3 regions of the Agrococcus sp. UYP33 genome follow, and region 2 is predicted to be linked to each of the others. Evidence: predicted binding sites of a transcription regulator. Region 2 holds the regulator's gene; each other region holds the start of a gene.
The links. The regulator HrcA, encoded in region 2, represses chaperone genes, less so after heat shock. The targets are predictions, from matches to a motif close to TTNGCACTCGNNNNNNNCGAGTGCNAA.
Positions count from the first base shown of each region.

Region 1 (3,267 bases), on a different contig from region 2:
GCGTCGTGCTCGCCATCGCGCAGGTGCCGCTCGCGCTGCCGCTCGCGGTGCTCGTCTTCCTGCTCGCCTTCGTGCCGCTCGTGGGCGCGACCATCGCGGGCGCGCTCGCCACGCTCGTCGCGCTCGTCGCCAACGGCCCGGTCGTCGCGCTCGTCGTGCTCGGCGCGGTCGTCGTCGTCAACCAGCTCGAGGGCAACTTCCTGCAGCCCGTCGTCATGGGCAGGTCGCTGCGGCTGCACGCGCTCGTGATCCTCATCGCGCTCACGATCGGCACCGTGCTCGGCGGCATCGTCGGCGCCGTGCTGTCGGTGCCGATCGCGGCCGTCGCGTGGGGCATCGTGCAGGTCTGGGACGGCGACGATCGGCCGGCGCGCATGTTCCGCCAGAAGCGGCCGGAGGTCGCCTAGCCCGAGCGGCGCCCTCTCGCGTCAGGCTGCGCGCGGCCTCGCGCGGTGCCCCCGGATGTGCCGGCCGAGCAGGTCCGCCGACACCAGCACGAGCGACGCCCAGACGAGCGCGAAGCCGATCCAGCGCTCGAGCGGCATCGGCTCGAGCATCACGAACGCGCCGAACAGGAACGAGATGATCGGCGCGAGGTACTGCGTGAACGCCAGGGCCGTCAGGGAGATGCGACGGGCGGCCGACGCGAAGGCGAGCAGCGGGATGGCCGTGACGAGGCCGAGCAGGGCGGTGCCCCAGATGCCGGCGGCACCGTTGGCGCCGACCGTCAGCCCGTGCGCGGCAATGGCGACGCCCATCATGACGAGCGACGCGGGGAGCGCCGCGACCGTCTCGATCGTGAAGCCCGAGAGCGCATCCACCGAGCCGCCGACGCGCTTCTTGATGAGGCCGTAGATGCCGAACGACACCGCGACGGTGAGCCCGATCCACGGCACCTCGCCGTAGCCGATCACCATCACGAGCACGCCGAGCGCCCCGAGGCCGACGGCGACCCACTGCACCGGTCGCAGCCGCTCCCCGAGGAAGAGCACGGCCAGCACGACGCTCACGAGCGGGTTGAGGAAGTAGCCGAGGCTCGTCTCGAGCACGCGGTCGGAGAGCACGCCGAGGAAGAAGGCGGTCCAGTTGACGAGCACCGCGAAGCCGGCGAGCACGAGCGACCCGGTGTCGCGGCGGCTGCGCAGCACGGCGGCGAGGCGGCCCCAGCCGCGCGTCGCCGCGACGAGCGCGAAGGCCACCACGACCGACGCGATCACGCGCCAGCCGATGAGCTCGAAGCCGTCGATGCCGCGGGTCAGCTGCAGGTAGATCGGGACGACGCCCCAGAACGTGTACGCGAAGATCGCGTACCAGAGCCCGGTGGTCGTGCGCGGCTCGCTCATCGCTCCTCCTGGAACGGCGAAGGCGGCGCCCCCACGAGGGGGCGCCGCCGACGGGATCGTCGCTGGGTCAGCGCTCGACGATGGCGAGCACGTCGCGAGCCGAGAGCACGAGGTACTCGTCGGCGCCGAACTTCACCTCGGTGCCGCCGTACTTGGAGTACAGCACCTTGTCGCCGACGGCGACGTCGATCGGAACGCGGTTGCCGTTGTCGTCGATGCGACCGGGGCCCACTGCCACGACCTCGCCCTCCTGGGGCTTCTCCTTGGCGGTGTCAGGGATGACGAGACCGCTCGCGGTCGTCGTCTCTGCCTCGACCTGCTTGATGACGATGCGGTCCTCGAGCGGCTTGATGGAAACCGACACGGTTGCCTCTTTCTTGTCAGACTCTGGGGCGCGTCCGGACGGGCCGGACGCCAGAGCAAGCCTAGGCGGTCGGCTGGCACTCGGTCAACATGAGTGCCAGCGATCCCGCCGCCGGACGCCCTCGCGGGCGGCGCGGCGCCGCGCCGGTGCTTGGATGGAGCGATGGACGCCGAGGAGCTGCGACTGCTGCTGTCGAAGGACGGGCTCGCGCTGCTCGAGCGCGCGGAGGCGCAGCTCGACGACCGCTCGGACGTCGTCCGCGAGGTGTCGCGGCTGCGCGCCGACGGCCACGCGCCGGCGCTCGTCGCCGCGGTGCTGTCGCAGGCGCGGCTGCGTCGCCGGGCGCGGGCGAAGTTCGGCGAGTTCGCCGCCGGGATGCTCTTCACGGAGGCCGGGCTCGAGCAGGCGACCCGCCTCCGCGTCGCCGCGCACCACGCCGGCAGGATGCGCCGGGCGGGCATCGTCTCGGTCGCCGACCTCGGCTGCGGGATCGGGGCGGACGCGCTCGCGTTCGCGACGCTCGGCCTGGAGGTCACCGCCGTCGAGCGCGACGAGGCGACCGCCGCGATCGCCGCGTTCAACCTCGCCGCGTGGCACGCGACCGTGCTCCACGGCGACGCGCTCGAGACGCCGGTCGACGCCGAGGCGCTGTGGTTCGACCCCGCCCGTCGCGACGGCGCACGCCGGCTCAACGACCCCGCGGACTGGTCGCCGGCCCTCGACGCCGTCTTCGCCCGCGCCGGAGCGCAGCCGACCGGCGTCAAGCTCGCGCCCGGCATCGATCGCGCCCTGCTGCCGGCGGATGCCGAGCACCAGTGGGTCACGGACGGCCTGGAGACGGTCGAGGCGGTCGTGTGGACCGGGGCGCTCGCGCGCCCCGGCGTCGCCCGCAGCGCGCTCGTGCTGAGCGACGACGGCGCGGAGGAGCTGACCGGCGAGGCGAGCCATCCGGAGCCGGGCGAGCTCGGCGAGTGGCTCTACGAGCCCGCCGGCGCGGTGATCCGCGCGGAGCTGATCGGCGCGCTCGCCGACCGCCTCGGCGCCACCGGGGTGAGCGACGGCATCGCCTACCTCTCGGCCGACCGCCACGTCGAGACGCCGCTCGCGCAGGCGTTCCGCGTGCGCGAGACGCTCTCCCTCGACGAGCGGCGCATCGCGCAGCGGCTGCGCGAGCTCGGCATCGGCGAGCTCGAGATCAAGAAGCGGGGCGCCGACGTCGACCCGGCCGCGCTGCGCAAGCGGCTCAAGCTCAAGGGCGACGGCCGCGCGACGCTCATCGCGACGCGCGTGGGCGGGCGGCACCGGGCGATCCTGGCCGATCGCCCATGACGCCCATGACACCCGTCACCCCCTGAGCGCGACAGAGCCCGCGACCGTTCGGCCGCGGGCTCCGTCGTGCGTGGGCTGCTACATCTGCCCGATCGCGATGAGGTACGGGATCCAGCTCACCAGCAGGATCACGATCACGACGATCGAGATCACGGTCGCGACGACGCCGGCGAGCGCCGCGATGAGCGGCCACGGCTTCGCCTCGGGGTTCTTCTTCATGGCGACGAAGCC
Region 1 covers NZ_JBSSDR010000001.1:1,542,609-1,545,875, reverse strand. Annotated here, with positions in the region: gene ACVWW9_RS07660 (AI-2E family transporter) at 1-407, shown strand, start outside; gene rarD (EamA family transporter RarD) at 429-1,343, opposite strand; gene groES (co-chaperone GroES) at 1,411-1,707, opposite strand; gene ACVWW9_RS07645 (THUMP-like domain-containing protein) at 1,870-3,036, shown strand; gene ACVWW9_RS07640 (hypothetical protein) at 3,115-3,267, opposite strand, start outside.
Region 1: a site for HrcA is predicted at 1,781-1,807, ahead of groES (co-chaperone GroES). Genes of this name have one in related genera too.

Region 2 (3,267 bases):
CCCGGCGCATCCGCAAGGGCGAGCTGGTCGCGCCGGACGACGACCTGCAGGCCGCGATGTACGAGGCGGCGGATGCGACGCTCGGCGCCGCCGGGTTCGCCTGGTACGAGGTGTCGAACTGGGCGCGCGGCGACCGCGTCGCCCGGCACAACCTCGCCTACTGGCGGGGCCAGGACTGGTGGGGCTTCGGGCCCGGCGCGCACAGCCACGTCGGCGGCGTGCGCTGGTGGAACGTGAAGCATCCGGCCGCCTACCGCGACCGGCTGCTCGCCGGCGCCTCGCCCGCGCTCGCGCGGGAGGTGCTCGACGACGAGACGCGTCGCGTCGAGCGCGTGCTGCTCGAGTCGCGCATCGTCGACGGGCTGCCGATCACGCTGCTCGAGCCAGAGGGGCGCCGCGAGGTCGCCGGCCTCATCGCCGACGAGCTCATCGACGGAGGAGCCGCCCTCGCCGGCCGGGTGGTCCCGACGCTGCGAGGGCGGCTCCTGGCCGACGCGGTGGTGCGGCGGCTGCTGCCCTGAGGCTGCGGCCTACTTCACGAGCCGCCAGTTGAACGGGTAGCGGTACGAGCCGCCGCTGTTCACGCGCATGGCACCGACGATCGAGAAGATCACCTGGAGCAGGCCCGGCACCCACCAGAGGATGAGCAGGATGAAGCCGATCCCGACGAAGCTCAGGATGGTGCCGACGACGAGCAGTCCGACGGTGACGATCGTCATGAGGATGCCGAAGTTCAGCGCCTCCTTCGACTCCTGCCTCGCGAACGCGCTGCGGTCCTTGTAGATCATGTAGACGATGAGCGGCCCGACCCAGCCGCCGTAGCCGCCGGTGACGATCGTCGAGAGGCCGGAGAGGTGACCCCACATGCCGGCGTTCTTCTCGTCGACGGGCGACATGGGCGCGGCCGCCGCGTACTGCGGCTGCCCGGGGGCGCCGTACTGCGGCTGCTGGCCGTACTGCTGCGGCCCGCCGTACTGCTGTCCCGACTGCGGCTGGCCGTACTGCGGCTGGCCGTAGGGAGGCTGACCCGGCTGCGCCTGGCCGTACTGACCTTGCCCGTCCTGCCCCCGTCCATACTGGCCCTGGCCGTACTGCGGGGCGCTCGAGGCGGCGCCGCCGAACGGCTGCTCGCCGGGGCGAGGCGCGGCCGATGCGCCGCCTGACGAGTGCTGGCCCTGCTGCCACTCCTGGCCGGCCTGCGCGGCGCCGCCGAACGCGGGCTGCCCGGGCACGTCGCCGGGGGAGGAGAAGGACTGCGCGGGCTGGCCCACGCCGGGCGCGGGCGCCGCAGGAGCGCTCGGGGCGGCGTGCTGCTCGTCGGTGACGTCGAAGCCCTCCGGGTGCTCCGGGGGAACGGGCTGCTCCCCGCGGGGAGCGTTGGGATCGGTCATGGCATGCCTTTCGTGTCGGCCTCGCGGAGCGCGGGGCGTCGCGGGCCCATTGTGCGCCTGATCGGCTGTGCATGGCATCCAAGACTTTTCGCCGCTCGCGGTAGGATTGGCAGTCAGACGACGGGAGTGCCAAGGGGTGCGTCCACAGCGGATGCGTCCCCACCGGACGAGAGGAGCGCGGATGGTCTCGGATCGCGGCCTCGATGTGCTGCGGGCGATCGTGCAGGACTACGTGGCCATGCGCGAGCCCGTGGGCTCCAAGTCGATCGTCGAGCGCCACGCGTTCGGCGTCTCCGCCGCCACCATCCGCAACGACATGGCGCTCCTCGAGGAGGAGGAGCTCATCGTCGCACCGCACACGTCCTCCGGACGCGTGCCCACGGACAAGGGCTACCGGGTGTTCGTCGATCGGCTGCAGCGCATGCAGCCGCTCACGGCCGCGCAGCGCGTGGCCATCACGCGCTTCCTCGACGAGGCCGTCGACCGCGACGACGTGCTCGCGCGCACCGCCCGACTGCTCTCGAGCCTCACGAACCAGGTCGCGCTCGTCCAGGTGCCGATGCGCCGCCCCGCGGGGGTGCGCCGCGTCGAGCTCGTCGCGGTCGCCGAGACGCGGCTGCTCGCGGTGCTCATCCTCGACTCCGGCCGCGTCGAGCAGCGAGTGCTCGACGCGCAGCAGCGCATCGAGCCCGAGCAGGCCACCGCGCTCGGCCGCGCCTTCACCGAGACCACCGCCGAGCTGCCGCCGGCCGAGGCCGTCCAGCGGCTGTCGTCGGCAGCCGCATCCGCTCCGCCGTCGCTGCACGCTGCCACCTCGGCGGTCGCGACCGCGCTGACCGAGATGCTGCAGGCCGCCGGTGGCGACCGCATCGTGATGGCGGGCGCCTCGCACCTCGTGCGCGAGGAGCGCGACTTCCACGGCCGGGTGACCCCGGTGCTCGACGCGATCGAGGAGCAGGTCACGCTGCTGCGCCTCTTCGACGAGATGGGCGCGGAGGGCGAGGTCGCGACCCGCATCGGGCGCGAGCTCTCGGGCCCGCTCGGCGAGGCGGCCGTCGTGGCGTCGACCTACAGCGACTCGAGGCTCGAGGGGCATGTGGGCGTGCTGGGCCCGACCCGGATGGACTACGCAGGGAACATGGCCGCGGTGCGCGCAGTTGCGCGCTACCTGACGCGGCTGCTGAGCGAGGACTGAGTGACTGACCACTACGAGACCCTCGGCGTCGCGCGCGACGCCGGCCAGGACGAGATCAAGAAGGCGTACCGCCGACTGGCTCGCGAGCTGCACCCGGACGTGAACCCGAGCGCCGACGCGGCGGAGCGGTTCAAGACCGTCACGCACGCGTACGACGTGCTCGGCGACGCCCAGTCGCGGGCCGAGTACGACCGCGGGCCGTCGGCGGGAGCCGGAGCCTTCGGGTTCGGCGACATCTTCGAGCAGTTCTTCGGCGGCGGTGGCCGCTCGCAGGGCCCGCGGTCGAGGCGCCAGCCGGGGCAGGACAGCCTGCTGCGCGTCGACCTCGACCTCGCCGACGTCGTCTTCGGCGTGCACCGCGAGCTGCGCGTGCAGACGGCCGTGCTGTGCGAGACGTGCGGCGGGGCGTGCACCGCGCCCGGCACGAGCCCCGAGCGCTGCACGATGTGCGGCGGCTCGGGCCACGTGCAGCGGCAGGTGCGCTCGCTGCTCGGCAACGTCGTGACGAGCCAGCCGTGCGCCGTCTGCCAGGGGTACGGCAGCGTCATCCCCGAGCCCTGCCCGACGTGCGCCGGCCACGGCCGCGTGCGCGCCGAGCGCAGCATTCCGGTCGACATCCCCGCGGGCGTCGACACCGGCCTGCGCATCCAGATGCCCGGCCAGGGCGAGGTTGGCGAGGCC
Region 2 covers NZ_JBSSDR010000002.1:693,385-696,651, reverse strand. Annotated here, with positions in the region: gene hemW (radical SAM family heme chaperone HemW) at 1-521, shown strand, start outside; gene ACVWW9_RS13650 (DUF4870 domain-containing protein) at 531-1,391, opposite strand; gene hrcA (heat-inducible transcriptional repressor HrcA) at 1,573-2,586, shown strand; gene ACVWW9_RS13640 (DnaJ C-terminal domain-containing protein) at 2,587-3,267, shown strand, end outside.

Region 3 (3,267 bases), on a different contig from region 2:
CGTAGGCGAACTCCCGCACGCGCCAGAGGCCGTCGACGCCGTCGTGGGCGACGTCGACCGTCATGCCCTCGGCCCGGAGCCCTCGCTGGATGCCGTCGGCGAGCCGCACCTCGTCGTCGACCAGGAGCACCCGCATGCGTCGAGCATGCCGCCTGGCGACTGACGCGGCGCTGAACGACGCCGGTCGACGCGGGCGAGTCGGCGGATCTGGGATGATGGAGCCCATGCCTGCCGTCGCCGAGCCCCTCGCGCGCGTCGTGCTCATCGGCGGGGCGTCCGGCTCGGGCAAGTCGCGCATCGCCGAGCGCTCCGGGCTGCCGGTGCTGCGGCTCGACGACTTCTACCGCGAGGGCGACGACCCCGCGCTGCCGCGGCTCGAGACCGGCGAGGTCGACTGGGACCACCCCGGCTCGTGGCACCTCGATCGGGCGGCGGACGCCCTCGAGCAGCTCGCGCGCACCGGTCGCACGAGCGCCCCGGTCTACGACATCTCGCGCAGCGCGACCGTCGGCAGCCGCGACGTCACGCTCGACGGCGCCTCGCTGTTCGTCGCCGAGGGCGTCTTCGTCGGCGAGGTCGTGGCCGAGGCGCGCCGCCGCGGCATCCTCGCCGACGCGCTCTGCGTGCATCGCTCCCGCTGGGTGACGATGGGGCTGCGCTTCGCCCGCGACCTCCGCGAGCGCCGCAAGAGCCCCGCGTTCCTCGTGCGCCGCGGCATGCTGCTCGCGCGCCGCGAGCCGGTGATCGTCGCCCGCCTGACCGACGCGGGGTGCCGTCCCGTTCGGGTCCGCGCGGCGAGGCGGATGCTCGCGCGGAGCGCCGGGCGCGCCTGACCCCTCAGCCCTCGACCTGGACCTCCTTGCCGTCGACGATGGCGTAGGTCGCGGTGCGGAACGGCGCCGGGGTGAGCGTCATCGCCACCGCGCCGCTGTCGGCGATGCGCACATCCGTGACGTCGAAGCCCGACGGCTGCGCCACGTCGTCGAAGAGCCGCTTGCCGGGGCCGACGATGGTCGGGAAGACGATGAGCCGCAGCTCGTCGAGGAGGCCCTCGGCGATGAGCGTCTGCAGCAGCTGCCACGAGCCGTGCACCTGCAGCTCGCCGTCCCCGCCCTCCTTGAGCGCGCGGATGCGCTCGACGACGTCGTCGCCGATGACCGACTCCGTGCCGCCCCACGTCGCGTCCTCGGGCCGGAGCGTCGTCGAGACGACGTGCTTCGGCGCGGTGTTGAGGCGCTGCGCGACGGGGTCGTCGGGGTCGGTGACCTGCGGCCAGTAGTCAGCCATCATCCCGTAGGTGACGCGGCCGAAGAGCAGCGCGTCGGTCGTCGCGAACCACCCGGTGACGACCTCGCCGACGGTCTCGTCGAACGCCGGGGCCACCCATCCGCCGTAGCGGAAGCCGCCGGAGGTGTCCTCCTCCGCGCCGCCCGGACCCTGCATCACGCCGTCCAGCGTCATGAACTCGTGCGCGATCAGTCGCATCTGCGCTCCCTCGGCGTCGGTCGCGACGGCATCGGCGCCGTCCGCGATCCCATCGAGCATGCGGGGCGCCCGGACCCTTCGCAAGGGGTCAGATGCCGCCGAGAGGTCGCTGAGAACGGCTGGCACTCTCCTACCGAGAGTGCTAATCTGGCGTCGCTCCGCGGGGCATGCCCCGAGGGGCTGCCACAGACACCGGGGACCGTCGCATGGGGGCGACGGCCCGACGTTGAGGAGGTGGTTGTCAATGGCACTGACCTTCGACCCGTTCCGCGAGATGGACCGGATGGCCGCCCGCCTGCTGACGAGCGGAGGCACCGAGCGCTCGTCGAGCTGGATGCCGATGGACCTCTACCGCGCGGGTGATCACTACATCGTGAACGTCGACCTGCCGGGCGTCGACCCCGGCTCGATCGACCTCGACGTGGACGCGAACACGCTGACGATCCAGGCCGAGCGCACGATCGGCGCGGCGGATGGCGCGCAGTGGCTCGCGCAGGAGCGGCCGGCCGGTCGCTACATGCGCCAGCTGGGCCTCGGCAACGACGTCGACCTCGAGCGCATCGAGGCGACGTACGAGCACGGCGTGCTCATGCTGACGATCCCGGTCGCCGAGCGCGCGAAGCCGCGCAAGATCTCGGTCGAGCAGCGCGACCGCCGGTCGGAGCTGAGCACCGGCGGCTCGGGCGAGACCGCTGACGCGACCCCGTCGTCGGAGTCGGCGAGCACCGGCGCCTGACCTCACGCAGCGGTGCCCCCGTCCTCGCGGCGGGGGCGCCGCTGCGTGAGCGGGGGTGACCGGGACCCCCGGCGGATCCGGCGCCCAGCGACGCCACGACCGCACTATCCGCTCGTGACGCCCCCGACAGCCGGATGCTCCGGGCCGGCCGCGCGCCGCGCCTCACGTCGGGCGATCGCGAGCCACGTGCGAGGCCCGGCGAGCCATCCGATGAGCGTCGAGACGACGATCGAGCCGACGACGTAGATGGCGGCGACGATCCAGAAGCCCACCACCCCGGTCAGCAGCACGAGCAGGCCGAGCAGCCAGCTCGAGAGCGTCGAGAGCACCGCCTGCAGGCCCGTGCCGAGCGCGGCGCCGCGGAAGGTGACGGCCGCGGCCGCGGGCACGCCGGCCCGGTGCATCCGCCGCGTGCTGAGCCAGCACCCGAGCGCCATCGCCCCGACCGCGAGCAGCACGAGCCCGAGCACGACGGGCGCGAGCGGCGTGCCGTCGAGCTGCTCGACCCACGCGACCACCGAGCGCCCCCACGCGACGTCGTCGAAGAGGTCGACGACGACCGAGCGCACGAGCAGCAGCACGATCGCCGCGACGAGCAGCCCCCACACGAGGCTCGCGCCCGCCGCGACGAGCGCCAGGCCGATGCTGCCGGCGGCCCGGACCGCCGCGCGCTGCCCGGCGTCGAGCGGGTCGGGCGCGGTCGCCCGCACGCGGCTCACCGCGTGCTCGGCTCGCCGCGCAGCTCGACGCGCGCCAGCTCGGCCTCGTCGCGAGCGCGCGCCGCGGCCTCCTCCGCCTCGGCGAGCACGGCGAAGTCGACCCGCGGCCGGGCGGTCGACAGGAAGAGCCAGCCGTACAGCAGTCCGACGCCGCCCGTCAGCACGATCGCGATGCCGAGCAGCGCGAACAGGGTCGTCCACATCGTGCCGATCGTGAGCGAGGCGGAGCTCGCGCCGAGGATGAAGAACAGCCCGCCCATGAGCGCCATCGGCCACACCATCACGCCGATGAAGCCGGTCGTCGCCGTCGTGCACAGCCAGGCGAGC
Region 3 covers NZ_JBSSDR010000001.1:896,389-899,655, forward strand. Annotated here, with positions in the region: gene ACVWW9_RS04360 (response regulator transcription factor) at 1-136, opposite strand, end outside; gene ACVWW9_RS04365 (uridine kinase family protein) at 225-833, shown strand; gene ACVWW9_RS04370 (dihydrofolate reductase family protein) at 838-1,545, opposite strand; gene ACVWW9_RS04375 (Hsp20/alpha crystallin family protein) at 1,730-2,221, shown strand; gene ACVWW9_RS04380 (hypothetical protein) at 2,326-2,940, opposite strand; gene ACVWW9_RS04385 (hypothetical protein) at 2,937-3,267, opposite strand, start outside.
Region 3: a site for HrcA is predicted at 1,605-1,631, ahead of ACVWW9_RS04375 (Hsp20/alpha crystallin family protein). Genes of this name have one in related genera too.